Regions from separate parts of the Pelagibius sp. genome, predicted to be linked through region 1. Evidence: predicted binding sites of a transcription regulator. Region 1 holds the regulator's gene; each other region holds the start of a gene.

Evidence for each region. Region 1 encodes LexA, which represses DNA repair genes until DNA is damaged. Its sites were predicted from a motif close to ATGTTCTANTTTGGTTC; they were not measured.
Region 2: a site for LexA is predicted at 5,759-5,775, ahead of ACP146_RS02170 (PA0069 family radical SAM protein). Genes of this name have one in related genera too.
Region 3: a site for LexA is predicted at 5,532-5,548, ahead of ACP146_RS06220 (ImuA family protein). Genes of this name have one in related genera too.

What each region holds. Positions count from the first base shown of each region.
Region 1 covers NZ_OZ252224.1:2,240,162-2,249,792, forward strand. The annotation lists gene ACP146_RS10720 (citrate synthase) at 1-737, opposite strand, end outside; gene gltX (glutamate--tRNA ligase) at 951-2,372, opposite strand; gene ACP146_RS10730 (ComEC/Rec2 family competence protein) at 2,517-4,703, shown strand; gene lexA (transcriptional repressor LexA) at 4,725-5,444, opposite strand; gene glp (gephyrin-like molybdotransferase Glp) at 5,633-6,847, opposite strand; gene moaC (cyclic pyranopterin monophosphate synthase MoaC) at 6,847-7,323, opposite strand; gene trpC (indole-3-glycerol phosphate synthase TrpC) at 7,335-8,165, opposite strand; gene trpD (anthranilate phosphoribosyltransferase) at 8,158-9,201, opposite strand; gene ACP146_RS10760 (anthranilate synthase component II) at 9,229-9,631, opposite strand, start outside.
Region 2 covers NZ_OZ252224.1:430,792-440,422, forward strand. The annotation lists gene ACP146_RS02150 (pyridoxamine 5'-phosphate oxidase family protein) at 1-1,106, shown strand, start outside; gene ACP146_RS02155 (site-specific DNA-methyltransferase) at 1,141-2,181, opposite strand; gene ACP146_RS02160 (ribonuclease HII) at 2,335-2,982, opposite strand; gene ACP146_RS02165 (cation:proton antiporter) at 3,038-4,435, opposite strand; gene ACP146_RS02170 (PA0069 family radical SAM protein) at 4,601-5,734, opposite strand; gene ACP146_RS02175 (NADH:flavin oxidoreductase/NADH oxidase) at 5,861-6,955, opposite strand; gene ACP146_RS02180 (ArsR/SmtB family transcription factor) at 7,105-7,410, shown strand; gene ACP146_RS02185 (nitroreductase family protein) at 7,455-8,162, opposite strand; gene moaB (molybdenum cofactor biosynthesis protein B) at 8,317-8,862, opposite strand; gene ACP146_RS02195 (lytic transglycosylase domain-containing protein) at 8,849-9,631, opposite strand, start outside.
Region 3 covers NZ_OZ252224.1:1,280,511-1,290,141, reverse strand. The annotation lists gene ACP146_RS06240 (amino acid ABC transporter ATP-binding protein) at 1-589, shown strand, start outside; gene ACP146_RS06235 (IS4 family transposase) at 826-2,181, shown strand; gene ACP146_RS06230 (endonuclease domain-containing protein) at 2,371-2,721, opposite strand; gene ACP146_RS06225 (Y-family DNA polymerase) at 2,923-4,548, opposite strand; gene ACP146_RS06220 (ImuA family protein) at 4,556-5,497, opposite strand; gene ACP146_RS06215 (GNAT family N-acetyltransferase) at 5,745-6,185, shown strand; gene ACP146_RS06210 (SDR family NAD(P)-dependent oxidoreductase) at 6,205-6,969, opposite strand; gene ACP146_RS06205 (TRAP transporter substrate-binding protein) at 7,230-8,228, shown strand; gene ACP146_RS06200 (TRAP transporter small permease) at 8,317-8,877, shown strand; gene ACP146_RS06195 (TRAP transporter large permease) at 8,880-9,631, shown strand, end outside.

The DNA of each region.
Region 1 (9,631 bases):
GTGGAGGCGTTCTGCTCGTGGTCGGCATGCAGGATGAAGATACGGTCCATGGCGCGCGCCAGCACCGGACTGATCTTGTATTCCTCGCAGGGGACCGAGAAGATCATGTTGAGAAAGTTCTCGGCGTAGTTCAGGTCGTTGCGCGGATAAACGAAGGGCTGTCCGATCGAGAACTTGTACGCCATGGCGGCAATCGTCGGCATCTTGGCGATCAGGCGGTGGGAAGCGACCATGCGCTGATGCGGATCGCTGATGTCCGTCGAGTCATGGTAGAAAGCCGACATGGCTCCCACAACGCCGACCATGATGGCCATCGGATGGGAATCCCGGCGGAACCCCCGATAGAAGTAGTTCATCTGCTCGTGCAGCATGGTGTGGTAGGTGATCGAGCGTTCGAACTCGGTCTTCTCGTCCGCTTTCGGCAGCTCGCCGTGGAGCAGCAGATAGCAGACGTCCATGAAGTCGCTGTGTTCCGCCAGATCCTCGATCATATAGCCGCGGTGCATCAGGATGCCGACTTCGCCGTCGATATATGTGATCGCCGAATCACAGCTCGCGGTTGAAGTGAAGCCGGGGTCGTAGGTGAAGCAGCCGGTTTCGGCGTAGAGGCGGCTCACGTCAATGGCACGCGGCCCGACCGAACCGCCGAGGATCGGCAGTTCGATGCTTTTTCCTGTCGAATTGTCTGTCAGGGTGACGGTCTGCTTGGTGCTGCTGTTAGGCGTTACATCATTCATTTTACCATCCCCATGACTATCGAAGGAGCTTTCCACTTGGCCGGCAGCATAGAGAAACCGACCCTTTCAATCAATTACCGCGGTGCAGCAAAACACACCGGCGGCGCGATGCTAATATTGGTTTCCCAATGCTTGGTAAACAGGCCGCCAAGCCATTGAAACTACGGAATCTCCCGCCCTTGCGGACAGTTGTTTCCGCCAAACGCCGGGCGATCAGGTCGCCCTGGCCTGATCGGCAACCCTGGCGAGAGCCTCGTCGCGGCCCAGGATATCCATCACCTCGAAGATTCCCGGTGACGAATTCGACCCTGAGAGCGCCGCCCGCAGTGGCTGCGCAGCTTCACCAAGCTTGCAGCCCTCAGCCTCGACAAAGCCTCTTACAGCCGCCTCGATGGCGTCTTCACTCCACGAATCGAGCGTCGAAAGAGCGTCTTGCAGACGGGCAAGACGCGACCGGGCTTCGTCGTTCAGGATCTTCTCGGCCTTGGCATTCAGGGCGAGGGGCCGATCAACGACGTAGAACATAGCATTTTCCGCCAGTTCGACCAAATTCTTTGCCCGGCTGCGGAGACCCTCCATGCCACGTTCCAGCCTGACACGTTGCGTGTCGTCGAGTGGGTGGCCCAGCTTTTCCTCAATGAACGGCAGGACGGCGGCCAGCAATTCGGCCGGATCCGTCTCTCGCATATAGATGCCGTTCAGGTTACCGAGTTTTACAAAGTCGAAACGTGCCGGCGACTTTCCGACGCCATCCAGATCGAACCACTCGACGGCCTGCGCTGTGGAAATGATTTCGTCATCGCCGTGGCCCCAGCCGAGGCGAAGAAGATAGTTGCGCAGCGCGGCGGGCAGATAGCCCATATCGCGATAGGCATCGACTCCCAACGCGCCATGGCGCTTCGACAGCTTGGCGCCGTCGGCGCCGTGGATCAGCGGGATGTGCGCAAAGAGCGGGGCCTGCCAACCAAGCGCTGCATAGAGCTGCGTCTGACGAAAGGCATTGGTCAGGTGATCGTCGCCGCGCACGATGTGGGTGACGCCCATGTCGTGGTCGTCGACGACGACTGAGAGCATGTAAGTCGGTGTGCCGTCGGCGCGCAGCAGGATCATGTCGTCGAGCTGCTCGTTGCCGACTGTCACCGACCCCTGGACGAGGTCGGCGATTTCAGTTTCGCCGGACTGCGGCATCTTCAGGCGCACCACCGGTTTCACACCCTCCGGCGCCTCAGCCGGATCGCGGTCGCGCCAACGCCCGTCGTAGCGCATGGGGCGGCCTTCTGCCCGGGCGGCGGCGCGCATCTCTTCGAGCTCTTCCGGCGAGGCATAGCAGTGGTAGGCCTTGCCGTCGGCGAGGAGCTGGCGGGCGAGGGCAGCGTGATGGTCGGCGCGGGAGAACTGGAAAACGATCTCGTCGTCCCAATCCAGGCCGAGCCACCCCATGCCGTCGAGGATCGCGTCAATGGCTTCCTGGGTCGACCGCTTGCGGTCGGTGTCTTCGATGCGCAGCAGAAACTTGCCGCCGTGATGCTTGGCGAAGAGCCAGTTGAAGAGCGCCGTCCTGGCGCCACCGATGTGGAGGAAGCCCGTGGGGGAGGGCGCAAAACGGGTTACGACGGGGGCTGAGGTGGAAGTCATCTGAGGATACCGCTCCTGAAATCGATGGCGGGGTTTAGCACAGCACCAGCGGCAGTCCAATCGGTCTGAAACTCTCCTTTTGCGTGTTCGTTGGGCGCTCCTATAATCGCCAACCGTTCAGCGCGCCGGGGAAGGAGAGAGGGCTTGGAGCGCAGCGTTGATCCCGATCTTCCTTCCCGTGATGCCCAGGAAAGCTCTGCGCCGTCGCTGCATTCCGCCGGCAGCCGCTTGGCAGGCTGGTTTGCCGCGCGATTCCTCGCGGATCGGGAGCGCTGGCCGCTCTGGTTGCCGGTCTGCTTCGGTCTGGGGATCGCCCTCTATTTTGGCCTCCCGGCGGAACCCCCGCTCTGGCTCGGCGGCGCCTGCTCTCTTGCATCTCTCGTGGTCTTCATCCTGCTCGGACGCCGCTTCAAGGCGCGGTTTGCCGGTCTGGCGCTGCTCGTTTTTTGTCTCGGCTTTGCTGCTGCGCAGTTGCGCAGCGCCTGGGTCGAGGCGCCGGTTCTCGACGGGCGCTGGGGACCGGCCGCCCTGACTGCGGAGGTGTTGGCCGTGGAGCAGCGCGAGCGCGGCTGGCGGTTTCTGCTGCGCCCCCTTGTCATGGAAGGCTTAGAGCCCTCGGCGCTGCCCGCCAAGGTGAGGGTCACGGCCCTGCGGGTGGAGGGGGCGCCAAGGCCTGGAGACAGCGTCACCCTGCGCGCCCGGCTAAGGGCGCCCAGTCCGCCGAGCATGCCCGGCGCTTTTGATTTCGCCCGCCAAGCCTATTTTCAGCAACTCGGCGGTATCGGCTTTGCTCTCGGGCCGCTGCGGACGCTGCCGGAGCCCGGCCGCGAGGTTGGCAGCCGCAGTCTCACCGACCGCTGGTCCCTGTTCTGGGCCGAGGCCCGGCAGGCCATCGCTGGTCGGATCGCTGCCCTGTTGCCGGGGCAAAGTGGCGCCGTGGCCGTTGCCTTGGTCACCGGTCAACGCGGCGGTCTTGCCGAGGCGACGCGCGAGGACATGCGCGGGGCCGGTCTTGCCCATCTCCTGGCGATCTCCGGTCTGCATATGGGCCTTGTCGCCGGCCTGCTGTTCTTCAGCCTGCGGGCGGGCCTCGCGCTCATCCCCGATCTCGCCCTTTATCGGCCGATAAAGAAATGGGCGGCTGTTGGCGCCGGTCTGGGAGCCTTCATCTATCTCTGTCTGGTCGGCGGTACCATTCCGGCCCAGCGCGCCTTTCTGATGCTCTCCATCGTTCTGCTGGCGGTTCTTCTGGATCGCCGGGCGATTTCACTGCGGCTGGTGGCGCTGGCCGCGCTGGTGGTTTTGCTGCTTGCGCCCGAAAGTCTGGTCTCGGCGAGTTTTCAGATGTCTTTCGCGGCGGTCATTGCCCTTGTCAGTTTCTACGAGGCCTGGCAGCGCCGGGACTATCGAGAAACGGCAGTCGAGCGGACGGCGCTGCGGCGGCTCGGTCTCTATGTCCTAGGCGTCGCCGTCACCTCCCTTATCGCCATTCTGGCAACCAGTGCTTTTGCCGCCTTTCACTTTCAACGCCTGGCGCTTTTCGGGCTGCTGGCCAATCTGCTGGCCGTGCCGCTGACGGCCTTCGTGATCATGCCGGCAGCGGTTATCGGCATGCTGCTCATGCCCTTTGGCTTCGAAGCCATAGGCTTCGTGCCGATGGGGTGGGGGATTGATCTGCTGCTGATTCTGGCCGAAGCCGTGGCCGGGCTTCCGGCGGCCCATGTTCAGGTGCCGCCGATGCCGCTTTGGGGGCTCGCGGCCGTGGTCCTCGGCGGCCTCTGGCTCTGTCTCTGGCAGAGCCGTTGGCGGGTCTGGGGTCTCGCGGTCATGCTGCTCGGCGCGGTCTCGCCTGCGGCTTTTGCGCCTGCGGACCTGCTGGTCAGCGGGGATGGGCGTCAGGTGGCTCTGCGCGACCTGGAGGGCCGGCTTTGGGTCCCCGACCAGCGCGCCGGACGCTTCACACTCGACACCTGGCGCCGCGGCAACTATGCCCCGCAAATCGAAACCTGGCCGCACAATGGAACGGCTGCCGGAGATCTGTTGAGATGCGATCCGCTGGGGTGCCTCTATGCGGGGGCCCACGGAAAAGCCGCCGTTCTGCGCAACCCGTTGGGCGCTGCGGATGACTGTGCAGCGGTGGATGTCATGGTGAGCCTGGAGCCGCTGCGCCGGCACTCCTGTAGCGGCCCGGCCCTGGTTATCGACCGCTTTGACCTTTGGCGCCACGGCGCCCATGCCATCTGGTTGACGCCACAGGGACCCCGCGCCGCAACCGTGCGCGACGAACAGGGCAGGCGGCCCTGGTCGCCCTACCTCGGACGGCCGCGGTGAGACGGTTCTTGTTTCCCGGATTTAGTAGCGGCGCAGCAGTCCGACCAGACGGCCCTGGATGGTGACCCGCTCCGGCGGGAAGAGACGCGTTTCATAGGCCTGGTTGGCCGGTTCCAGGGCGATCGCGCCGCCCTTGCGCCTGAGACGCTTCAGGGTCGCTTCCTCGTTGTCGATCAGAGCCACGACGATGGAGCCGTTTTCCGCCGTGTCGCCGCGCTCGATGAGCACCGTGTCGCCATCCAGAATGCCGGCGTCGACCATCGAGTCCCCGTCGACCTCCAGCGCGTAGTGTTCGCCGCTGCCGATCATCGCGGAGGGCACATCCACATGGTTGGAATAGTCTCTCAGGGCTTCGATGGGCGTACCCGCTGCGATCCGCCCGTAGAGCGGCAACTGCATGGCTTCGGAATCGTTGGCCGCCTGGGCGCCGGGCAGCGACCCGGTGAAGTTGCCCTGGATGACCTTCGGTGCGAAACCCGGATTGATGCCGCTCAGCGGTGCCGGTTCTTCACCCTTCGACCCCAGATCGTCGGGCAGCCGCATGACTTCAACGGCCCGGGCGCGGTGGGGCAGGCGCTTGATAAAGCCGCGTTCTTCGAGGCCGGTGATGAGCCGGTGGATACCGGACTTCGATTTCAGCGCAAGAGCGTCCTTCATCTCGTCGAAAGACGGCGAAACGCCATGGCGCTGAAGGTGGCCATGAATAAATGTGAGAAGTTCGTGCTGCTTTTTCGTGAGCATCTGCTGACTGGACCCCCAGGGTATCGACGGCGGCGGTTCGGATGACACAAGATATGGAACAAAACCAAAACCTAGGCACATGTTCTAGTTTGGTTCTTATTTCCCGTCAAGGAATTTGTCCACAGTGCTACCTATGGGATGGCAATCATCATCCAGGGTTGCAATGGGGAAGGAGATCCTGGCCGGCTTCAGAGGCCTGCTGCGAGGTCCCGCAGTTCCAGAACCGACACGGCAGTGCCCTTCTGTGCCGCTTCGGCGTGTGGTGGCCGGAGGATAAGGCCATCGGCGGCGGCCAGCATCGCCAGCATCGACGAATCCTGGCGGCCATAGGGCGTCGCAGTCTTCCGCCCGCCCGCGTCCAGAGACACCCGGGCCCGCAGATAGTCCTGACGCCGGTCGTTGGCCGGCAGATCGGCGCCCAGGATCATCGGCGTCAGCGGGTGTGCCGGGCCGTTCAGACCGCGCATGCGGTTCAAGGCGGGGCGGGCGAAGAGCAGGGCGCAGACCAGGGCCGAAACCGGATTGCCGGGCAGGCCCAGCATGGGCGTTTCGCCGAGGCGCCCGAACATCAGCGGTTTGCCCGGCCGCATGGCGATCTTCCAGAAGTCCAGTTCCAGGCCCTGTCGCTCAAGCGTGCTCTGCACGAGGTCGTGCTCGCCGACCGAGGCGCCGCCTGCGGTCAGCAGCAGGTCCGCGCCCCTGGCCCCTGCCGCCAGGGCGCCGAGCTGCTCGCTGCGGTCCGGCGCGATGCCCAGTTGGATCGGCTCGCCGCCACAGGCACGCACGAAGGCGGCCAGCGCCGGCCCGTTGGAACTGAGGATCTGGCTGGGGCCGAGCGGATCGCCGGGCATCACCACCTCATCGCCGGTGGCCAGGATCGCGACCCGCGGCCGCCGGTGCACCTGAACCCAGGGGTGGTTCATCGCGGCGATCAGCCCGATATCGCGGGCGGTCAGCAGGCGCCCGGCGACGGGCCCGGAGTCGCCTTCTGCGAAATCAAGGCCCGCCGGTCGCACGTAGTGTCCGACGGGGCTGCTTTCCTTCACCGTCACCTGGCTGTCCGAAGCCTCGGTATCCTCCTGAATGACGATGGCATCGGCACCCTCCGGCAAGGGTGCGCCGGTGAAGATGCGCACGGCCTCGCCCGCGCCGACACGGCCATCGAAAAGACCGCCGGCCGGCACTCTGCCGATAACCCTGAGGTCGGCGGGCACGGCCGCCACGTCCTCGGCCCGCACCGCATAGCCGTCCATGGCCGAGACGGCATGGGGCGGCTGTGTGACCCGGGCGGTGATGTCCTTGGCCAGGACCCGCCCGAAGGCTTCGCTGAGCGCGACCGTCTCACTGGGCAGAGCCGTGAAGTGATCCAGTATCCGGGTGAGCGCCTCTTCAACTGATATCATCAAGGAGCCTCATAGAGGCCGGATTTACCGCCTTCTTTGCGAAGCAGGCGAATATCGCTGATCTGCATGCCCCGGTCGGCCGCCTTGCACATGTCATAGACCGTCAGGGCGGCGACGCTGACTGCCGTCAGGGCCTCCATCTCGACCCCGGTGCGGCCCTTCAGTTTGCAGCGGGCGGTGATGTCGACGGCCGAGCGCGCTTCGTCGAGCGTCAACTCCAGGCTCACCGAGGTAAGGGCAAGCGGGTGGCAGAGGGGGATCAGGTCCGGCGTCTTCTTGGCCCCCATGATGCCGGCGAGGCGCGCCACGGAAAGCACGTCGCCCTTTTTCACGCCGCCGTCGCGGATAAGCGCCAGGGTTTCAGGCTGCATGATCACCGAACCTTTGGCGACGGCAATACGCTCGCTGATGTCCTTATCGGAGACATCGACCATTACCGCCTTACCCTCGGCATCGAAATGGGTGAAACCAGCCATGTTACTTACCCTCAGGCGCTGCCGCTGGCGGCTTCGCGCGGCGCATTGTCATGGGCTTGGACAAGCGCCCGGGTGGCCGCCGTCACATCGCTTTGGCGCATCAGCGACTCGCCGATCAGAAAGGCGCGGGCGCCGACCGCGGCCATGCGCGCCAGGTCGGCCGGTTCGTAAAGCCCGCTCTCCGACACCAGCAGGCGCCCTTCCGGCAGGCTTGCGGCCAGAGCTTCCGTGGTCGCGAGGTCGACGCTGAGGGTCTTCAGATTGCGGTTGTTGATACCGATCAGCGGCGAGCGCAGCCTCAGGGCGCGCTCCAGTTCCGCACCGTCATGCACCTCGATCAGAACGTCCATGCCAAGGTCCAGGGCCATCGTCTCCAGTTCTTCGGCCTGCGCATCGTCGAGGGCGGCCATGATCAGCAGGATACAATCCGCACCCAGGGCACGGGACTCGACGATCTGATAGGGGTCCAGCATGAAGTCCTTGCGCAGGCAGGGCAGAGGAACGGCCGCCCTGGCCGCGACCAGGAATTCGTCCGCACCCTGGAAGTATGGAACGTCGGTCAGCACCGAAAGACAGGCCGCGCCGCCGGCCAGATAAGCCTCGGCAAGGCGCGGGGGGTCGAAGTCGGCGCGGATCAGCCCTTTGCTGGGCGAGGCCTTCTTGATCTCGCAGATGAGGGCCCGCCCGCCTATTGCGGTCTTTGCATCCAGCGCCGCCTTGAAGCCGCGCGGCGCGGAGGCAGCCCCGGCGCGCGCCTGCAACTCGGCGAGACTCGTCCGCTGTTTTGCGGCGGCGATGTGCTCCAGCTTGTCGGCGCAGATGCGTTGTAGAACATCACTCATCGGCCGGTACCTCTTCGTTGGTGATCCGCACCAGACCCTCCAGCACCTCCCGGGCCTTCCCGGAATCGATCGCTTCGGCGGCTAGTACGGCCCCTTCTTTCAGATCCGCCGCCTTATCGGCGATAATCAGCGCCGCGGCACTGCCCAGCACGACGATGTCGCGATAGGGCCCCGGTTCTCCCGACAGAAGGCCGCGCAGCTTCTCGGCGTTATGATCCCGGTCGCCACCCACCAATTGATCGAGTGTGGCCGTCGGCAGACCGGCTTCCGCGGGGGTCACCTCAAAGGTCGTTACCTTGCCGTCCTTCAACTCCGCCACCTGGGTCGGCCCCAGGGTCGAGACTTCGTCGAGCCCGCCTGCGCCGTGGATGACCCAGGCTTTCTCATGGCCCAGATCGCGCAGCACCTCGGCCAGGGGAACGATCCATTCCGGTGCGAAGACACCGATCATCTGGCGCCGCACCTTGGCGGGATTGGAGAGCGGCCCGAGCAGATTGAAGAGCGTGCGGGTGCCGAGTTCGACGCGGGTCGGCCCAACGTGGCGCACGGCGGCGTGGTGGCGCTGGGCCATCAGGAAACAGGTGCCGACCTCGTGCAGCGCGCGTTCCACCAGCGTCAGGTCGGCGTCGATGTTCACGCCCAGGGCTTCGAGGACGTCGCTCGCACCGCTTTTGGACGAAGCCGCCCGGTTGCCGTGCTTGGCGACCGGCACCCCGCAGGCGGCCACGACGAACTGGCTCGCGGTCGAGATGTTGTAGGTGCCGCTGCCGTCGCCGCCGGTACCGCAGATGTCGATTGCCCCTTCCGGCCGCCCGATCGTCGTCATCTTGGCGCGCATCACCGTCGCCGCGCCGGTGATTTCCTCGACCGTTTCACCGCGGACCCTGAGGGCCATGAGAAAGCCGCCCATCTGGGAAGGCGTGGCGTCGCCCGACATCATGATATCGAAAGCCTGTTCGGCTTCGCCCCGGCTCAGGCTCTCGCCCTTGGCCGCCTTGCCGATGAGGTCTTTCAGGTTTCTCGCCGCGCCGTTCATGCCCGCATCCCGTCTCTATCGCCCGGCTTAAGCCGCGACGGCCTGGTCGGCGAGGCTGAGGAAGTTGCGCAGCAGGGCGTGCCCCTCTTCGGAGGCGATGCTCTCCGGATGAAACTGCACGCCGTGGAGGGGCAGTTCGCGATGCTGCAGGCCCATGATCACGCCATCGGCGGTCTCCGCCGTCACCTCCAGCTTGTCATGGGGAAAGCTTTCCGGATCCAGGGTCAGCGAATGATAGCGCGTTGCCGTCAGCGGCGAAGGCAGGCCGGCGAAGACCCCTCGGCCCTTATGCTGAACCGGGCTCAGCTTACCGTGCATCGGCTGCGGCGCCCGCACCACCTTGGCGCCGAAGACCTGGCCGATGGCCTGATGACCCAGGCACACGCCGAGGATCGGCAGTTTGTCGGCGGCTTCGGTAATCAGCTCCAGG
Region 2 (9,631 bases), 1.8 Mb from region 1:
CCGCCGAACGGGAACGTGACACCTATCTCGATTACGAGGTGGTGGATCTGGTGCCGGAGAGCGGGACCATCCGCTCCCTGGTGCTGCGCCGTGCCGACTGCAAGGCCCCGGCATCCTACCGGCCGGGCCAGTTCCTGCCGATCCGGCTGGAGATTCCCGGCCAGGAGGGGCCGGTGACGCGGACCTACACGCTCTCCGGCGCGCCAGACGGCGAATACTACCGGCTTTCGATCAAGCGCGACGGGCTGGTCTCGCGTTACCTTCACGATCATGCCGGCGTCGGTTTCCGCTTGCAGGCGATGGCGCCGCGCGGCCGCTTCGTCCTCGACGAGGAAAGCGAAAGACCGGTGGTGCTGCTTTCCGCCGGCGTCGGGATCACCCCGATGATGGCCATGGCCGGACACCTCCTCAAAGAAGGCGAACGCACCCGTCACTTCCGCCGGACCACCTTCATCCACTCGGCGCGCAACGGTGAAGAGCAGGCTTTCACCGGCACTCTCCGCGACTGGGCCCGGCGTTACGATTCCCTGACAGTCCATGTCCGTTACAGCCAACCGGGTCCGGCGGACCGGCTGGGCGAGACCCATGACAGCGAGGGCCGCATCGATATCGCGCTGCTGAAAAAGCTGCTGCCGCTCGACGACTACGATTTTTATCTCTGCGGTCCCGCCGGTTTCATGCAGGGCCTTTATGACGGTCTCATGGGAATCGGCGTGCAGGCGGAACGCATCCACTATGAAGCCTTCCGGCCGGCCACGGTCATAAAGTCCGTGCAGGCCTCAAGCGCGCGCCCGGCTGGCGCGGAGTCGACGGCGGAACCGGTAACCGTGCGCTTCGACGCCTCGGACCGCGAGGCGGTTTGGACGCCGGAGCAGGGCACGCTGCTGGACTTGGCGGAGGCGGCCGGTCTGTCGCCGGCCCATGCCTGCCGCTCAGGCATCTGCGGCAGCTGCGCGACGAAGATGAAAAGCGGCAGCGTCGGTTACACGGAAGAGCCGGTGGGGCCCCATGAGCCGGGCGAAGTGCTGATCTGTTCAGCGACGCCGCGGGCCCCCGATGCCGCAGCGGATGGCGATGGCAAGGCGGGCATCGTGCTGGATCTGTAACGGGTCCGCTGCCCGGCCCGGTGCCGGTCGCAATCTAGTTGATCGTCTTCGGTAGGTTGGCGCGGAGCTTCTGGCGCAGCACGTCGATTGAGACAGCTTTGCCGTCAGCAGACTTCATGGACCAGAACGACCAGCCGTTGCATGACGGCGCGCCCTGCAGATGGGCGCCGACCTGGTGGATCGATCCCTTGAAATCGCTGGTGATCAGCGTGCCGTCGGCGCGCACCTTGGCGCGCCAGCGCTTGTCGGGCCCGTGCAGGATGGTGCCGGGCTCCAAGAGGCCGTGTTCGATCAGCCAGCCGAAGGGAATGCGCGCTTCCTGGCGTTTGGCCGGGGTCTCGATCATCTCCATGTCGGTGATCGGCTGCACCTGGGCGATGCGCTTCTTGGCCACGGCGATGTAATCGCTGTCCCGCTCCAGGCCGATGTAGTGGCGGCCGAGCTTGCGGGCCACGGCGCCGCTGGTGCCGGAGCCGAAGAAGGGATCGAGCACGATGTCCCCCGGCTTGGTGGCGGCCATGATGACGCGGTGGAGCAGGGCTTCGGGCTTCTGGGTCGGATGCGCCTTTTCGCCCTTGTCGTTCTTCAGGCGCTCGCCGCCGCTGCAGATCGGGATCAGCCAGTCGCTGCGCATCTGCAGGTCGTCGTTCAGCCGCTTCATGGCGTCGTAGTTGAAGGTGTAGCGCGCGTCCTTGTCCTTGGCCGCCCAGATCATGGTCTCGTGGGCGTTGGTGAAGCGCCGGCCGCGGAAGTTCGGCATCGGGTTGGTCTTGCGCCAGACCACGTCGTTCAGGATCCAATAGTTCAGATCCTGCAAAGCGGTGCCGACGCGGAAGATGTTGTGATAGCTGCCGATCACCCAGAGCGAGCCGTTGTCCTTCAGCACGCGGCGCGCGGCGCGCAGCCAGCGGCGGGTGAAGTCGTCATAGGCGGCAAAGCTGTCGAACTGGTCCCAGGCGTCGTCGACGGCGTCGACCTTGCTGTTGTTCGGCCGCAGCAGATCGCCTTCGAGCTGGAGGTTATAGGGCGGGTCGGCAAAGACCATGTCCACCGAAGCTTCCGGCATGGCCTCCATCAACGCGATGCAGTCGCCCTGCTTGACCACATCTTTCTGCACGCTGGTTGTTCCCCCTCTTGAGCGCACGCCCCTTCGGCGCGAAACGGGCATCCTGATTCAAGCGGGGACTCGCGTCAAGAGTCTTGAGACTCAAGAAGTTACGGGGCATCGTTAAGGTTTACTGGCGAGAGCGTCGCGGATCGGCCGAAATGAGCGGCGATGTGCCGCCGTCACGCCCAGGCGATCGAGGCCGGCGCGGTGTTCGGCCGTGCCGTAACCCTGGTTACGCTCCCAACCGTAGCCCGGATGCTGGGCGGCGAGCAGGGCCATGGCGCGGTCGCGGCTGACCTTGGCGACGATCGAGGCGGCGGCGATGGAAAGCGAGCGGCTGTCGCCCTTCACCACCGGCCGCGCCGGGCAGGGCAGCGCCGGGGTCTGCCGGCCGTCGACCAGGGCGGCCCCGGCGGTAATCGAAATGGCCGCCGCGGCGCGCTGCATGGCGAGCAGCGACGCCTGCAGGATGTTCAGGGCATCGATTTCCTCGACAGCGGCCTCGCCCCGGCCAATGGCGGCCTGCTCCGGGGAGAGCGCCAGCAGCGCTTCGAAGAGGTTTTCGCGGGCTTTGGCGCTGAGTTTCTTGGAATCGTCCAGGCCGTCGCGCAGCGGCGACGGCAGAGTATCCGGGTTCAGCCAGACCGCTGCCGCCACCACCGGCCCGGCCCAGGGGCCGCGCCCGGCCTCGTCGAGACCGATCACTTTGGCGCCGGGGTTTCCGCCGAGGTCCCGTTGGAATTCCTGTTCAAGAGAGAAGTCTGGCACGTGTCGTCTGATCGAAGCTTGAGGCAACCGGCCACCCAGGGCCACGGCAAGGGGATCAGTCCGCTTCGGCGCCACCGGGTTCGGCCGTCAGGCGCGGCTTTCGGATCGGCTCTGCGGGCTCGGCGTCATCTTGGCTCTTGTCCGGCTTCGACGCCACCGGCTTTTGCCCGACCATGCCGCGGCCCAGCAGCAGCGCCCAGCCGCCGATACGTCCGCCGGAGCGGCCAAGGGCGGAAGCTTCCGGCCCCAGTGTGAGGCGCAGCGTTTCGCGGCCCGAGGTGATGCCCAGCAGGGCGATGCGGTGGAGGCGTCGGGCGGCCTCCAGCCAGAAGGGGCTGCCCATCAGCGACAGCACGGTGACCGCGACCAGCAGGCGGTGTTCGTCCGGCGAGATGACCCCGGCTGTGAGGCCGAGAGCGGCGAGGATGAAAGAGAACTCGCCGAGCTGCGCCAGCATGACACCGGAGAGGAAGGCACGGGGCCAGGTTTCCCCCATCGCCCGGATGACCACGATGTTCAGCGCCGTCTTCAGGACGGCGACGAAGGTGACGATCAGAACGACGATGCCGATGTTGTTCCAGATGTATTCGAGATCGATGAGCAGGCCGATGGTGAGGAAGAAGACCATCAGCAGCACGCCCTGGATCGGCGCCGTGTAGTGCATCATCGCGCGGCGGCTGGTGGAATTGCCGATCACCAGCCCGGCCAAAAAGGCGCCGTAGGAAGCCGAGAGATCGAGCAGGCCCGAGAGCGCGGCGGCGCCGAAGCAGAAGGCGAGACCGGCCAGCGGTGTCAATTCGGCATTGCGTCCGATGGCCTTGGCGAAAGGCAGGCGCAGGCGTTTGCCGCGGCCGAGGTAGACCAGCAGCAGGGCGAGGAAGGCGATGGACAGGCCGATCTTCAGCAGCGCTCCGATGCCGATTGCGGAGGCCTCGCCGTGAAAGGCGCTGACCACCAGCATCATCGGAATGACGGCCAGATCCTGGGCGATCAGGATGCCGATGGTGACGTTGCCCACGCGGGTACCTTTCTCGCCGATTTCCTCCAGCATTTTGATGGCGATGGCGGTGGAGGAGAGGGCGACGACGAAACCGAGCACCACGGTGAGCGCCAGCGGCCAGTCGAGATAGAAGCCGAGCAGCGACATGGCGATGACGCCGGCGGCGATCTGGAAAGCGGTGGTGAGAACCGCGATGCGCCAGACCGATTTCAGGCCGCGCAGTTGCAATTCCATGCCGATGAAAAAGAGCAGCATGAGAACGCCGAGTTCGGCCAGCAACTGGACCTGATCGCGGTTTTCAACGAGGCCGAAGCCGGAGGGGCCGAGGGCGGCGCCGGCCAGGATATACCCCAGCAGGATCGGTTGGCGGAAGGAGCGCACCACCAGGCCGCAGCAAAGCGCGGCGACCACGACGATCGCCAACTCGGTGATGCTGCTTGTATGGCCCTCCATGACCCGTCTCTAATCCATGGCCTTGCGCGCGGCGCCCGCCCGGGCGCTTGCCTAAGATTTAGCAGGCCTCAGCTTTCGAAAGAGTGAAGGACACAGGGTTTTCGGGTGTTTCGGGGTGCCTCCAAGTCTCCCGGGAGGGAATCTTCGGTTCAAAGGGGGTAGGGGTCAGAGCAGCGAGAGCTGCTTGTCTGGATGGTCGTCGATCTCCGGCGGCTCGAACTGGCTGCTGTCCAGAGGGGCGCCGCCCCGGTTCAGGCCGAGGCGCCGCTCCGCTGCCTTGAAGCGCTGGGCCAGCAGGTCGGCGTAGACCCCGGTGCCGCGCTGACGGCGGCCGAAGTCGGACTGATAAAGCCCGCCGTCGCGGGTATCCCTGATCAGTTTCAGGACCTTGGACTTGCGGTCCGGAAAATGCGCCTCCAGCCACTCGGTGAAGAGTTCCTTGATCTCCAGCGGCAGGCGCAGCAGCACATAACCCGAAGAAGCGGCCCCGGCGCGCGCGGCAGCCTCCATCAGCACTTCCAGTTCCTGGTCGTTGATCGCCGGGATCATCGGCGCGGTCAGCACCCCGGCCGGCACCCCGGCGGCGTTCAGGGTGCGCAGGGCCTCCAGCCGTCTTGCCGGCGTCGGCGCGCGCGGCTCCATGATCCGCGACAACTGGCGGTCCAGGGAGGTGACGGAAATCATCACCCGGACCAACCGCCTTCGCGCCATCGGCGCCAGGATATCCAGGTCGCGCAGGATCAGGTTGGACTTGGTGACGATGGTCAGCGGGTGACTGGTGTCGCGCAGCACTTCCAGGATGCGGCGGGTGATCTGCAGCTTCTTTTCGATCGGCTGGTAGGGGTCGGTGTTGGTGCCCAGGGCAATGGGCTGCGGGCGGTAGTTCTTGCGTGCCAGTTCGCGGCGCAGCAGGGCGGCAGCTTCCGGCTTGGCCAGCAGCTTGGTTTCGAAGTCGAGGCCCGGCGAGTAGCCGAGCCAGGCATGGCTGGGCCGCGCGAAGCAGTAGATGCAGCCGTGCTCGCAGCCCCGGTAGGGGTTGATCGAGCGGTCGAAGGGCACGTCGGGGGAGGTGTTGCGGGTGATGACGCTGCGCGTCGCGTCCCAGATCACCTCGGTCGGCTGGGGGCTGGGCCCGGACGGCCTGTCTTCACCGAAACCCTGTTCGCCGAAGCCGCTGTTGCCCGGGTCCTGCCCCCAGCCGTCGTCGATGGCGACGCGGGTGAAGGGTTCGTAGCGCCCGCTGGCATTGCTGACGGCGCCACGGCCCTTCCTAGGTTTATCGGGGATCAGATCAACCATGTCCCGAGGGTAGCGGGAATGTATGAACAAAACAAGAACATTTGACTCTTTTTTGAGCCGCGGGCTTGTCAGGAACGCTGCTGGGTCCGGCCGCCCGCTGCTTTCGAGGGGCGGCCGGATTTGCCGTCAGGCGGCGCGGTAGCGGTCCAGCCAGTGGGCGTAGGGCGCCGGCAGGGTCCAGGCCGGGTGGTCGACGCCCAGCGCGCGTGCGGCGTCATAGGGCCAGTGCGGATTGGCCAGCAGCGGCCGGCCGAGCATCACCAGATCCACCTGTCCGTCGCGGATCATCCGGTCGGCCTGTTCGGGGTCGCTGATGTACCAGGAGGTGGCGGTCGGTATCTTCACCTCGCGGCGCAGCCTTTCGGCAAAGGGCGCCATGAAGCCGGGGCCCCAGGGTATCTCGGCGCCCGGGGTCGAGAAGCCCAGGCTGACGTCGAGCAGGTCGAGGCCCAGGCCGGCGAGCCTGCGCACCAGTTCGCTCGCCTCGTCCAGGGTCTCTTCACGGCCGTCGAACTCGATGACGCCGAGCCGGACGGTCAGCGGCAGGCTCTGCGGCCAGACGTCCCTTACCGCCGCGAAGGTCTCTGTCAAAAAGCGGATGCGGTTTTCGAAGCTGCCGCCGTAGTCGTCGTCGCGCTGGTTGGAATGCGGCGACAAAAACGACTGGGCGAGATACCCGTGGGCGAAATGCAGTTCCAGCCATTCGAAACCGGCCTGCCGGGCGCGCTGCGCCGCCGCGACGTAGTCCCGCTGCACCCTTGCGATGTCGTCCCGGGTCATCGCCTGCGGGCGGCGCGGCAGGTTGGCGCCGAAGGGCAGGGCGGAGGGCGCCAGCGGCTGCCAGGCGCGGGGGTCGTCCTCGGCCATGTGGTCGTCACCCTCCCAGGGCCGGTTGGCGCTGGCCTTGCGCCCGGCATGGGCGATCTGGATTCCGGGCACCGCCCCGGCGGCTTTGATCGACTGCACGGCCGGCGCGAAGGCTTCTGCCTGACGGTCCGACCACAGGCCGGCGCAGCCCGGGGTGATGCGGCCTTCCGGCGAGACGGCAGTGGCCTCGACGATCACCAGGCCGGCGCCGCCGCGCGCCAGGGTGTCGAGATGGGTGTAGTGCCAGGCATTGATCATGCCGTCCTCGGCGGAGTACTGGCACATGGGCGAGACCGCGATGCGGTTGCGCAGGGTGACGTCTTTCAGGGTGAAGGAATCGAAGAGCGACGACATTCGGGGGTCCCCTGGTGTTGGGCTTGTCCTGCCGGAGGCTTGCGGAATCAGGCAGAAAGCCTATATCTTGAAGAGAAGTTCGGTAGTTCGAAATTAATCGAACTACCGAAATATAGGGACGCAATTCCGGGGTTCAAGGCATGAGGGCGATGCGGCATCCAAAGCCGGAGGATATTGAGCTGGCGCGCGTGCTCCATGCGCTCAGCGATCCTGTGCGCCTGGATGTGGTGCGCCAGCTGGATCGCGAGGGCCAGGCGACCTGCGCGGCCCTGGACGGCGGCCGCCCCAAGTCGAGCATGTCGCATCATTTCCGGGTGCTGCGCGATGCCGGGGTCTTGCGGACCCGCACCGATGGAACGGCCCACATGAACGAGCTGCGGCGCGCGGAACTCGACAATCTGTTTCCCGGTTTGCTGCAGGCCGTGCTGACGGCGCCGCCGCGAAGCGCCGGCTGAAGCTACCCGCGGTCCCCTGAAGCGGAGTCGTTCAGCGGCCCTATTCAGCGAAAGCTGGCGATTTCTTCCAGGGACTTTTTGACCTTGGCGTGCTTGGGCACGGTGGCGTTGTCCGCCGCCTGGCCGGTCACCAGGATCATGTAGGGCTTCTCGTTTTCCGGGCGGCCGCAGATCTCATTCAGGAAGCGCATCGGATTGGGCGTGTGGGTGAGGGTCGCCAGGCCGGCGCAGTGCAGGGCCGTGATCAGCATGCCGGTGGCAATGCCGACGGACTCGTTGATGTAGTAGTTCTTCACGATCTTGCGGTCGGCGGAGATGCCGTAGCGCTCGGCGAAGATCACGATCAGCCAGGGTGCGATTTCCAGAAAGGGCTTTGTATCGTCGGTGCCCAGGGGCGCCAAGGCGGAGAGCCAGTCGTCGCCCGCCTTGCCGTCATAGAAAGCTTTCTCTTCAGCCTCCGCCGCCTCGCGGATCTGTTTTTTGATGGCGGCATCGCCGACCGCGACGAAGTGCCAGGGCTGGCGGTTGGCGCCGCTCGGTGCGCGGCCGGCCGCCAGTATGCAGTTCTCGATCACCGCGCGCGGCACCGGCTCCGGCGCGAAGTCGCGGATCGAATGGCGGAGCTTCATTTCCTCGAAGAAGTTCCGTGCCCGCTCAAGCATCTCGGCATCGGCGAAGTGGCGCCGGTCCGGCAGCGGGATCGCTTCGTACTCGGGTGCGGCTTGGGGGGCGGCAAGACTGGTGTCACTCATCGGGGGGCTCCGGTTGCGGCGCGGCCTGGACCTGCTCCAGCGCAGTCGCCCCCAAGTAAAGCGATTCGCCCGTTGATTTCAAAGCGGAAACGCGAATGCGCCCGTCAAGTTTTTGCGTTGAGGCCCGATGATGGCGCGAACCGGGCGAAGCAACTCAGCTCGCCGCTTTCAGATGTTCTTTCAGGCGCGGCATCAGTTCCACGAGATTGCAGGGCCGGTGGCGCGAGTCGAGCTGGAACTTCAAAATTTCCTCCCAGCCGTCCTTGCAGGCGGAGGGGGAGCCGGGTAGGGCGAAGAGGTAGGTGCCGTCGGCGACGCCGCCGATGGCGCGGCTCTGCATGGTCGAGGTGCCGACCTTCTGGAAGCTGATCCAACGGAACAGCTCGCCGAAACCCTCGATCTCTTTTTCCATCACCTGTTTGAAGGCTTCCGGAGTCACGTCGCGGCCGGTGACCCCGGTGCCGCCGGTGGTGATCACGACGTCGACATTGGGATCGGCGATGTGGGCTTTCAGGGCGGCGATAATCTTGTCGCCGTCATCTGTGACGATCTGCCGCGCCGCCAGCTTGTGGCCGTCGGCCAAAAGCATCTCTTCGAGACGGCGGCCCGACTTGTCGTCCGCCAGCGTACGGCTGTCGGAGACGGTCAGGACGGCGATGTTTACAGGCAGGAAGGGCAGGCTTTCGTCAATTCTGGCCATTCAATGCAACCTCGGCACGGGTTCCGTCCAAGGCTTCGTAGCGCGGCCAGCCGCCGCCCGCAAGTTGTTCCAGCGAGGGGGCCGGCTGGCCGAGACGCTGGCGGTAGATCCAGAGATTGGTCAGCACCCGCTCGATGAAAAGGCGGGTTTCCTTTGACGGCAGGGCCTCGATGAAGAGCAGCGGATCATCGCCGGCCTTCATCCGGCGTTGCCATTTGCCGAGGTTGCCGGGGCCGCCGTTATAGGCGGTGGTCAGGCGGAAGAGGTCTCCCTGCACGCGCTGGTGGCGCAGCAGATAGGCGACGTAGCGCTGGCCCAGTTCCATGTTCAGGCTGGGCTCGAACAGCTCGTTGCGGCCCTTGCCGCGGTAGCGGCGGTCGCGGGCGATATAGCTGGCGGTGCGCGGCATCAACTGCATCAGGCCGCGGGCGCCGTCCGGGCTCTTGGCCTTGGTGTTGAAACCGGATTCCTGACGCATCAGCGCGAAGATCAGTGCCCGGTCGACCTGAAAGCCGTTTTGCGGCTGCCAGGGTGGGATCGGATAGAGCGCCGCGTCCAGGGCGCCGGGGGTTGCCCGGTCGCTGGCCTGGCGGGCCAGCTGGCTGCCCATGCGATAGGCGAGGGAGGGCATGCGGGCGTGCTGGGCGAGGGCGAGCAGGGCCTGTCCCATGCGCGGATCGCCCCAGGACCCGGCTTTCACCAGTTCGCGTTCGGCGGCTTCGCGCTGCCCGGTCTGCATCAACGCCAGGGCGCGGCTGCCGACCCGGTT
Region 3 (9,631 bases), 960 kb from region 1:
CTGCATCAACGCGCTGACACCGATGGACAGCGGCTCCATCAAGGTCGAGGGGCAGGAGGTGAATGACCCCAAGCTGGACAAGCTGGCGCTGCGCCGCAAGGCCGGCATGGTGTTCCAGCAGTACAACCTCTTCCCCCACAAAACGGCGCTGGAAAACGTGATGATGGCACCGATCAAGGTGCTGAAGGAAGACAGGGCCGAGGTCGAGGAACGCGCCCTGGCGCTGATCAAGAAGGTGCGCCTGGAGGGCAAGGAAGGCTCCTACCCCGGCGAGCTTTCCGGCGGCCAGCAGCAGCGCGTCGCCATCGCCCGCTCGCTCGCCATGCGGCCCGACGTGATGCTGTTCGACGAGGTGACCGCGGCGCTGGACCCGGAGACGGTGAAAGAGGTGCTGGTCACCATCCGCCAGCTCGCCGAGGAAGGCATGACCTGCATCCTGGTGACCCACGAAATGGGCTTCGCCCGGGAAGTCGCCGGCCACATCTATTTCACCGACCGCGGCGTCATCGTCGAACACGGCCCCCCGGCAACCTTCTTCACCGAAGCCAAGGACCCGCGCACGCGGGAGTTTCTGAGCCAGATTCTGTAGGTACCAAACGCCCCCTCACCCTCCCGCTACGCGGGCCCCTCCCTCTCCCACGGAGGGGAGAGGGGATTTTGTGCAGCCCCTCATTGGTTCCCTCTCTTCCACGGAGGAGAGAGGGAACAACAGCCACTCCCTTTTTCGGTTCCCCCTCTCCCTTGATGGGCTACGGCATTCACGGAATTGCTTCTCTTTGAGGCGATGATGTGATTCAAGCAATCCAGGTTTTTTGGGGGATCTGGATGGCTGGGTTTGGAGACGTGCGTGTTGCGGGTCGGTCGGAATGGATGATGGACCAGTTGGTGTCGAGCGGCAGTTGCGTATTGCGCAAGGTTGGTGGTGACCGGGCTGGTGAGATGGCGTGCCACCGGTTTTTGTCTTCGCCGCATTCCAGCGTTGCGGCGATCCTGTCCGGCCTTGCGGCCCGGACGGCGGCGGTGTGCGCGGGTCGGCATGTGATCTGCATCCAGGATACGAGCGAGATCAACTTCAAGAACCGCGCGGCCAACCGCCGGGGTTTTGGATGCGGGGCGGATGGCACGAGCCCGGCCTTTTTCCTGCACCCGCTGCTTGCGGTGGACGCCGAGGACGAGGCGGTGCTTGGCCTTGTGGGGGCCGAGATCTGGACCCGGCCGCCGGTCAAGGCGGGCGATCGTCGGCGGCGTGCGCCTTCGGACAAGGAGAGCGGTCGCTGGCTGTCCGGGGCGCGCTGCGCCGGCGAGGGTTTGGCCGGCGCCGCCAGCGTAACCGTGGTGGCCGACCGGGAAAGCGACGTCTACACGCTGTTTGCCGGCAAGCCCGAGGGCGTGGAGCTTGTGGTGCGGGCGCGCCACGACCGTGGCTTGGCGGACGGGGAGAACGAAGCAGACGGGGCGGATGGCCGCCGCCTGTTCGAGGCACTGGCGGCGGAACCTGCGCAAGGCCGGTCTGTCGTGAAGGTCGGCCCGCGTGGGCCGGGCGACAAGGGCCGCGAGGCCACGGTGGAACTGCGGGCACGCCGTGTGCGGATCGTCCGCCCCTCGAGGCTGAAGAAGGCGCATGCCGCAGAGATGGTCGAGATGACCGTCGTCGAAGCGCGCGAGCCCGATCCGCCGGCGGGCAAGGCGGCGCTGCACTGGCGTCTGCTGTCGTCGGCGGACATCGCGCCGCAGCGTGCGGTTCAGCTCTACCGCCTGCGCTGGCGCATCGAGCAGCTGTTCCGAACCTGCAAGAGCGACGGCCTGCGCTTCGACGAAACCCAGATGCACGATGCCGGGCGGCTGATGAAGTTCGCCGCCATGGCGCTCGGCGCCGCGGCCCGCATCATGCAACTGGTCGATGCCCGCGACGGCTCGCGCCGACCGGCGACGGACGCCCTCGACGCCGGCTTTCTGCCCGCACTCCAGGCGATCTCCAAGACGCTCGAAGGCAACACCGAGCGCCAGAAAAATCCGCATCCAGCCGACAGCCTCGCGTTCCTCGCCTGGGTCTGCGCCCGCCTCGGCGGATGGAACTGCTACTACAAACCGCCCGGACCAAAGACCATGAAAACCGGTTGGCAAACCCTCGCAGCACAACTCACCGGATTCGCACTCGCAACAAACATCGAAAATGTGTGAATCCCATAGCCCACAAGGGGAGAGGGCCGGGGTGAGGGTGATTCCCGCAGCCGGTAGCCCTCAACCACCTTCTGCAAGAAATGCAGCAGCGGCAGGAAGCCCCTCACCCTCCCGCTTCGCGGGCCCCTCCCTCTCCCACGAGGGGAGAGGGAAATCACTGCGCACCTTTCTTTTGTTTCCCTTCTCCCTCTATGGGTGAGGAGGCTTTTGGTTTTCCAAAGCCTGCGCGATGGTCGTCAACACGCCCTCCAGATTTTCCAGCACCTCGTTGTTCCAGAAGCGCAGAACGCGGAAACCTTTATTCTCCAGCCAAGCGGTTCTTTCCACATCGCCGTCCTGGCGTTCAGCGTGCTGGCCGCCGTCCAATTCGACGACCAGCTTCTCGTCATAGCAGGCGAAGTCGGCGACGAAGCGGCCGAGCGGCACCTGGCGGCGGAATTTGTGGCCGCCGAGTTGGCGGTTGCGCAGGGCCGACCAGAGCTTCCTTTCCGCCGCGGTCTCGTCGCGCCGCAGACGCCGGGCGCAAGCGGCCTTAGTCATGATTTCTCCTCGCCCTTCTTTTGGTTCCCCCTCTCCCTTGATGGGAGAGGATCGGGGTGAGGGTGACTCTCGCAAGCGGCAATCCCCGGTCATCTTCTGCGGGTAATGAAGCAGCGGCGCGAAGCCCCCTCACCCTCCCGCTTCGCGGGGCCCTCCCTCTCCCACCAGGGGAGAGGGGGATTTCGTTTGCCCTTTCACCCATCACCCGAACAGCCCGTGCAGGAACCACTGGCCGGCGCTGCGGTAGAGCCAGTAGCGGCGGCCGTCGGCGTCTTCGACGCGGAAATAATCGCGCGGCTCGGCATCGCCGGCGATTGGGTCGCCCCCAGCCAGGACATTGGGCGCGGGATTGCCCAAAATCGAATCGTTCTGCCACCACTCGCCGAGCAGGCGCTCCGGCCCCTCGGCCTGCACCACCTCGTGCAGCATGCGGCGCCACCTGAAACGCGCCGGCGGATGATCGGGCAGCAGGGAGACCGCCTCCACCGGCTCCGGCCGTGGCAGCAGGCGCAGGGGGCGCAGGTTCGGATGGGGCGTTTTGCGCCAGCCTTCATCCTGCACTTCCTCTCCGCTCTCCCCTTCAACGCTTGCAAGCATGAAGGCGCGCTCCGGCAGATGGCTTTCCCGGGGGCTGGGGCGGCGCACGGCGGCAAGCCCCAGGCGGCTGCCCAGGCGGTCGACCAGATCGGGAATGTCTTCGGCACCGGCGGCGCTGTTGATCGGTTGCGCCGTGACGGCGGCGGGTGCAGGCGCTTCTTCCTCTGCGTCCTTTTGTTGTTGCGGCGGTTGCTGTTGTGGGGGTGGGGGCACCGGGAAGTTCATCTGCCTTGCACCCAGAGGGTCGCTGCGGGCGGCAGCCAGGGTCATCACCTCGATGCCGAAGCCGGGGTCGATCTGCGCCAGCTTCTCGGTGAAGAGACGGCGCAGGTGCTTGGCATCGCGGCTCGCCCGGCTGGTGCCGACGGAGAGGCTTTGGAAACTGCCGTCGCTGCGGTAGGCGGTGAAGTCCAACTGCCGCGCCCCGCGCCCGGCCAGAGCCAGTTCGCGGCAGAGCCGCGGCAGCAGATCGTCGAGGGCGCGGGCGATGTCGTCGGGGGCGCTGATCGGCTCGGCAAAGATGCGCCGCAGCAGGTGGGCCGGCGGCGGGCGGCGCGGCGACAGGGCCTCGGCCTCCTCCCCCAGGGCCTGGGCCAAACGACGCGCCGCCAGCGGGCCGAAGCGCGGCGTCATCACGCTGGGCGAAAGCGCATAGAGATCCTCGATGCGCCTGAGCCCCAGGCGATCCATCACCTCTACCGCGGCGTCGGGCAGGCGCAGCGCCGCCGGCGGCAGGCAGGCGATGGCGGCGCGCTGGCTGCCCGGCATGACGACGACGCAGGGATGCGCCGGCGAGGCGGCGAAGCGCGCCATGGCCCAGGCGGCGCCGATGGTGTCGGCCATGGCAAGGCGGTTCGTATAACCGAGATCCGTCAGCCGCGCCTGCAGGTCTTCCAGCAGCGCCGCCTCGCCACCGAAGAGGTGACAACAGCCGGAAACATCGAGCAAGACCCCGGCCCCACCGCCCGGCCCTCGCCCGCTGCCCTCGGCTGTCGAGCAGGGCGCCGTCCAGGGGCTGTAGCGGCCGCACCAGGCGGCGAGCCGGGCGATGGCCTGGGCGTCGGCTTCCGCTTCGTGGGGGGCCGTGGTCACACCGGGCAGGAGGGCGCGGGCCTCGGCCAGGGGCAGGCCGGGGGTGAGGCCCGCGCCCGCCGCCGCGGCATTCACCGCCGCCAGACTGAGCTGCCCGCGTTCCGCCGTTACCAGCGCCAGCGGCGCTTCTTCAGACAGGCCCGCGTCAGACCGCTTGCCGGAAGTCGATAAGTTCTGCCCCTGCCCCTGGGCCTGCGCTTGCCTGTGTCTGGATTGTTCGCGAGCGCATTGCCAACGATCCGTCGCGAAGCGCGGGAGCCAGAGAGAAACCACACGCCGCATTGTCCCACTCCACCTGCCATGATCCCGGCGCCGCCCCGCGGCAGCGCAGGAGGTCCAGCCGCCAGCGCGGGCGGCCGATGAAAGTTGCATCCTCTGTGTCGTTCGAGCTTGCCGCCCTGGAAACCAAAGGGGCGACCCGCCAGCGGCTGAGGGCGGCGCTGGCATCGCGCCCGCGGCGGCGGGGCCGGAAGCGGCGGTGCAAGGCAAAAGCCGTCACGCCAGCCCCGTTCTCTAAAGAGGCTTCGGCGGCCAGTTGCAGACGCCGCCCGGCGAGGCGGTCAAGCCCTTCGACCTCCCCCACCACGGCGGCGAGGCGGTTGCAGCGCAACCCCTCCTCCATCGCCCAGAGCAGATCGGGTTCGGCCTTGGCGCGCACCATAATGAAGCGTCCGGGGTCGAGCCCCAGGGCAACCAGCGCCGGGGGGTAGAGGTCGCCCCAACGCGATATCCAGAGGACATGCTTGGGGGAATTACTTGATGAAAATCTCCGCAGCCGGGCGAGAAGCGCGAGACAGAAACCGAGGGTCACGCCGTCGTCCCACTCCGCGCGTTCACCCTCGATCTCATGCAGCGCACCGAGCGGCAGGCCGCCGCCGGGCAGCGCCTCGTCCAAGGCCGACAGCCCCAGCGGCAGCACCGGGCGCCGGGCCAACCCCCGCCCAGCGGATTCGATGCGGCTGATCTGGGCGCGCAGGGCCGCCAGCCCGGCCTGCCGTCCTTCAGCTCTCGACAAAGGCCGCCGGAAAGCCCCGGCGGGTCCCGAAAGCCCGGAATCCCGGCTCTTTTCGTGCAGAGCAGGTGCCATGCGCAGCCTTTCAACCTAGAGGATATGTTCTGATTTGTTCTCTTTTTGTTCTACATTCTCCTAGGCAAAGAGTCAAGATTTCGGGAGACTAGGGGACCGTGAACAGTCAACCGCAGCAGCCCAAAACAACGGCCCCTGCCGGCTTGGAATCGGCCTTTGATCCGGGTATCTGATGATGCTTGGCCGGAACTGCGCCGCGCCGTCAGCAACAGCCGACAGGCCGACAACCGATATGACAAAAACCAAAGTGATCGACATCCGCTTCGTCGACAGTGAAGATGACATCGCCCTCTGCATACGGCTGAGGCGCGAAGTCTTCATCGCCGAGCAGGGTGTCAGCGAGGAACTGGAGATCGACGGCGAGGACGGTGTCAGCGCGCACGTGCTGGCAAGGCTTGACGGTCGCCCTGTCGCCGCGGGCCGGGTTCAATATGCAGGCGGCACGGCAAAAATCCAACGGATCTGTGTTGCCGAAGACTGCCGCGGCAGGGGCCTCGGCGCAGAACTCATCCGCTTCGTCCTTACCGAGGTTTCAGGCAACCCGGAAATTTCAAAAGTGCGGCTTGGCGCGCAGATACAGGCCCTCGCCTTTTATCGGAAACTCGGCTTCTCGCCCGTCGGTACCGAATATCTCGATGCCGGCATCCCCCATCAGACGATGGAAATCAACCTCCGCGGTTCAGTGTGACCGCTGCATAAAACACCGCTTACGAAAACAGCAGGCCGCCGTTGATGTCGACGCAGTTGCCGGTCATGAAGGCGGCCTGGTCGGAAGCCAGGAAGGCGACAAGCTCGGCGCAGTCTTCGGAGGTGCCCTCGCGCTTCAGCGGCGTTGCCTTGGCGACATTGGCCCGCACCTCCGGCTTGGTGAAGATGTTGTGGAAGTCGGTGTCGATCATGCCGGGGCAAAGCGCGTTCACCCGAATCCCGGGCGCCAGTTCCTTGGCCAGGGCACGGGTCATGGTCATCACCGCCCCTTTGGAAGAGGCATAGGCAACCGCACCCGGGCCGCCGCCGTCACGCCCGGCCTGTGATGCCAGGGCAACGATGGAGCCGCCCGCCGACATGCGCGGCACGACCGCCTTTACGGTCAGGAACAACGAGGTGGCGTTCAGGGCCATGACCTTGTTCCAGTGGGCAACATCCATTTCCTGAACTGTCTTGCGGGCGACAAGGCCGCCGGTCACATGCACCAGGATATCGATCTTGTCGCCGAAACGGATCTGCGTCTCGGTGACGAGTTCAGCGACGTCCAGCGGCTGGGTCATATCCCCCTTCAGGGCAAAGGCCTCACCCCCGGCCGACATGATCTCGCCGACGGCGGTTTTCGCCCCCTCGGCGCTGCTGAAATAGTTGATGGCGACCCGGGCTCCCTGTGCCGCCAGGCGCATCGCGCAGGCGCGGCCGATGTCGCGGCCACCGCCGGTTACGATTGCGGTCTTTCCCTGAAACGACATCGGGGCGAACTGCATGGGTCTCTCCTAAAAGCTACTGGTGATTCGCTGGTTGTATTGTTCGTTACAAACGGCGTTAGAATGGTGCCGTCATCCGATGACGGCGCTTGTCTGCGCACCGGATGTCAGACCCGGGACGGGCATGAATTCGGCTTGTTCGGCAAAATTAGTATGGTAGTATGCCAGACACTGTCAAGCAGCAGATGCTTGCGCAGCAAATCATCCAGACCTGCTACGGCGATCCCGAAATGCAGGCATTCGAATTGGGAGGAAACTCAATGAAAACAGTGAACATCCTGCGCGGTTTCGCCCTGGGCGGCGCCCTCCTGGCGGCGGCGGGCCTGGCCCTGCCCACGGCCTTGGAGGCCAAGGAACTCCGGGGCTGGAACATCCACGTCCCCGACTATCCTGTTTCCCACGGCATGGAACAGTTCATCGCCGAGGTTGCGGAGAAGACCGACGGCCGCCTCAGCGGCAAGGTCTTCCATGGCGGCGTGCTGGGCTCCCAACCCGATGCTATCGAGCAGGTCCGCCTCGGCGCGATCGACTTCGCCGTCTTCAGCCTCGGGCCAATGGGCCAGGCTGTGCCGGAAACCAACGTCGTCTCCCTGCCCTTCATCTTCAAAAGCATCGATCAGATGTACCGCCTGATGGACGGCGCCGCGGGCGAGGCCATCGGCAAGGGCATGGAGGCCAAGGGCATCGTGGCGCTGGGCTGGTACGACGCCGGCGCCCGCTCATTCTACAACTCGGTGAAGCCGATCAACAAACCAGAGGACGTCGGCGGCATGAAAGTGCGGGTCATGAACAACGACCTCTTCGTCGGCATGATCGAATCGATGGGCGGCAACGCGACGCCGATGGCTTTCGCCGAAGTCTATCAATCCCTGAAGACCGGCGTGGTCGACGGTGCGGAGAACAATCCGCCGTCCTACGAGTCGACCAACCACTTCGAGGTCGCGAAGTACTACTCGATCTCCGAGCACCTGATCATTCCGGAATGCCTCTGCATGAGCAAAAAGACCTGGGACGGTCTCTCCGCCGAGGATCAGAAAGTCCTCAAAGAGGCCGGACACGCCAGCGCCCTGAAGCAGCGTGAACTGTGGCAGGCGCGTGAACGCAAGAGCATGGATGCCGTCGTTGCCGGCGGCACGGTGGTCAACCAGATCGCCGACAAGGCGCCGTTCCAGAATGCGATGGGCGCGGTCTACGATCAGTTCCTGGAGCAGAACCCCGACCTGACGGAACTGGTCAACCTGATCCGCAACGCGGACTGACCTGCTGTAACCTGCGGACCATACCGGCGGCCCTGCAATGATTGCGGGATCGCCGGTGTGCCGCAGCTTCCGCCAAGGGGTTCATACCGTGAAGTCCGTTGCCTCCGTCTGCAATGCCACCGACAAGGTACTGACGCTGATCAGATCCTGCTGCGTCCTGCTCAGCAGCCTTGCCATGGTTGTCCTCATCACGATTTTCGCCTGGCTGGTCTTCGGCCGCTACGTGCTGAACGAAACCCCCACCTGGGTCGAACAACTCGCCCTGGTGCTGGTCTGCTACATCGCCTTCCTCGGCGCCGCCGCCGGGGTCAAGGACAACACCCATCTGGGGGTCTCCTTCATCCGCGAGGCCATGCCGGCGCCGCTGCGCCGCTCCCTGCGCATTCTCGCCGAGGCCGCCATGACCGCCTTCGGCCTGGTGATGTTCCTGTCCTGCCTGGAACTCGTCGCCTTCGGCTGGGGCACCCTGCTGCCGATGTTGAATATTCCCGAGGGCGTCCGCACCCTGCCCGCGGCGATCTGCGGCGGCCTGATCTTTCTCTTCGCCGGAGGGCGGACCATCGGCATGGTGCACAAATACTGGATCGGCCGGGACACTGACGAAACGCAGCCGGCCGAACATCCCTCCAGTAACGCCGGAGCGCACTGACCGTGGGGCTGGCCCTTCTGCTCGGTCTCTTTGCCTTTTGCATCGTGATCGGCGTTCCGGTGGCCTTTGCGATGGGGATCGCCGCCGCCGCCGTTTTCTTCTACGAGGGCTTTCCACTTCTCATCACCTTCCAGCGCATCACCTCCGGCATCACCGTTTTCTCGCTGCTGGCGATCCCGTTTTTCATCTTCGCCGGCGAGCTGATGCTCCATGGCGGCATCGCCATCCGGCTGGTGCGCTTCGCCTCCGCTCTGGTCGGCCATGTGCGCGGCGGCCTGGCCTCGGTGAACATCTTCTCCAGCATGCTGTTCGGCGGCATCTCCGGCTCGGCGGTTGCCGACATCTCCGCGCTCGGATCGATCCTGATTCCGGTGATGAAGGAAAAGGGTTACCGCGGCGACTATGCGGTCAACGTCACCGTCACCTCCTCCATCGCCGGTGTGGTGATTCCGCCGAGTCACAACATGATCATCTTCACCGTCGCCGCCGGCGGCGGGATTTCGATCTCCAAACTCTTCATGGCCGGGGTGGTGCCGGGCATTCTGATGTGCCTCTGCCTTGCCATCGCCGCCTATATCGTCGCATTGCGCCACAACTACCCGGCCGAGGCCTTTCCCGGCTGGCGCGTGGTCGCCCTTGCCGCCGCCACGGCAATTCCCGGCCTTGTCACCGCCATTATTATCGTCGGCGGCGTTCTCTCCGGCGTTTTCACGGTCACCGAGTCCGGCGCCTTCGGCGCGATCTACGCCCTTGC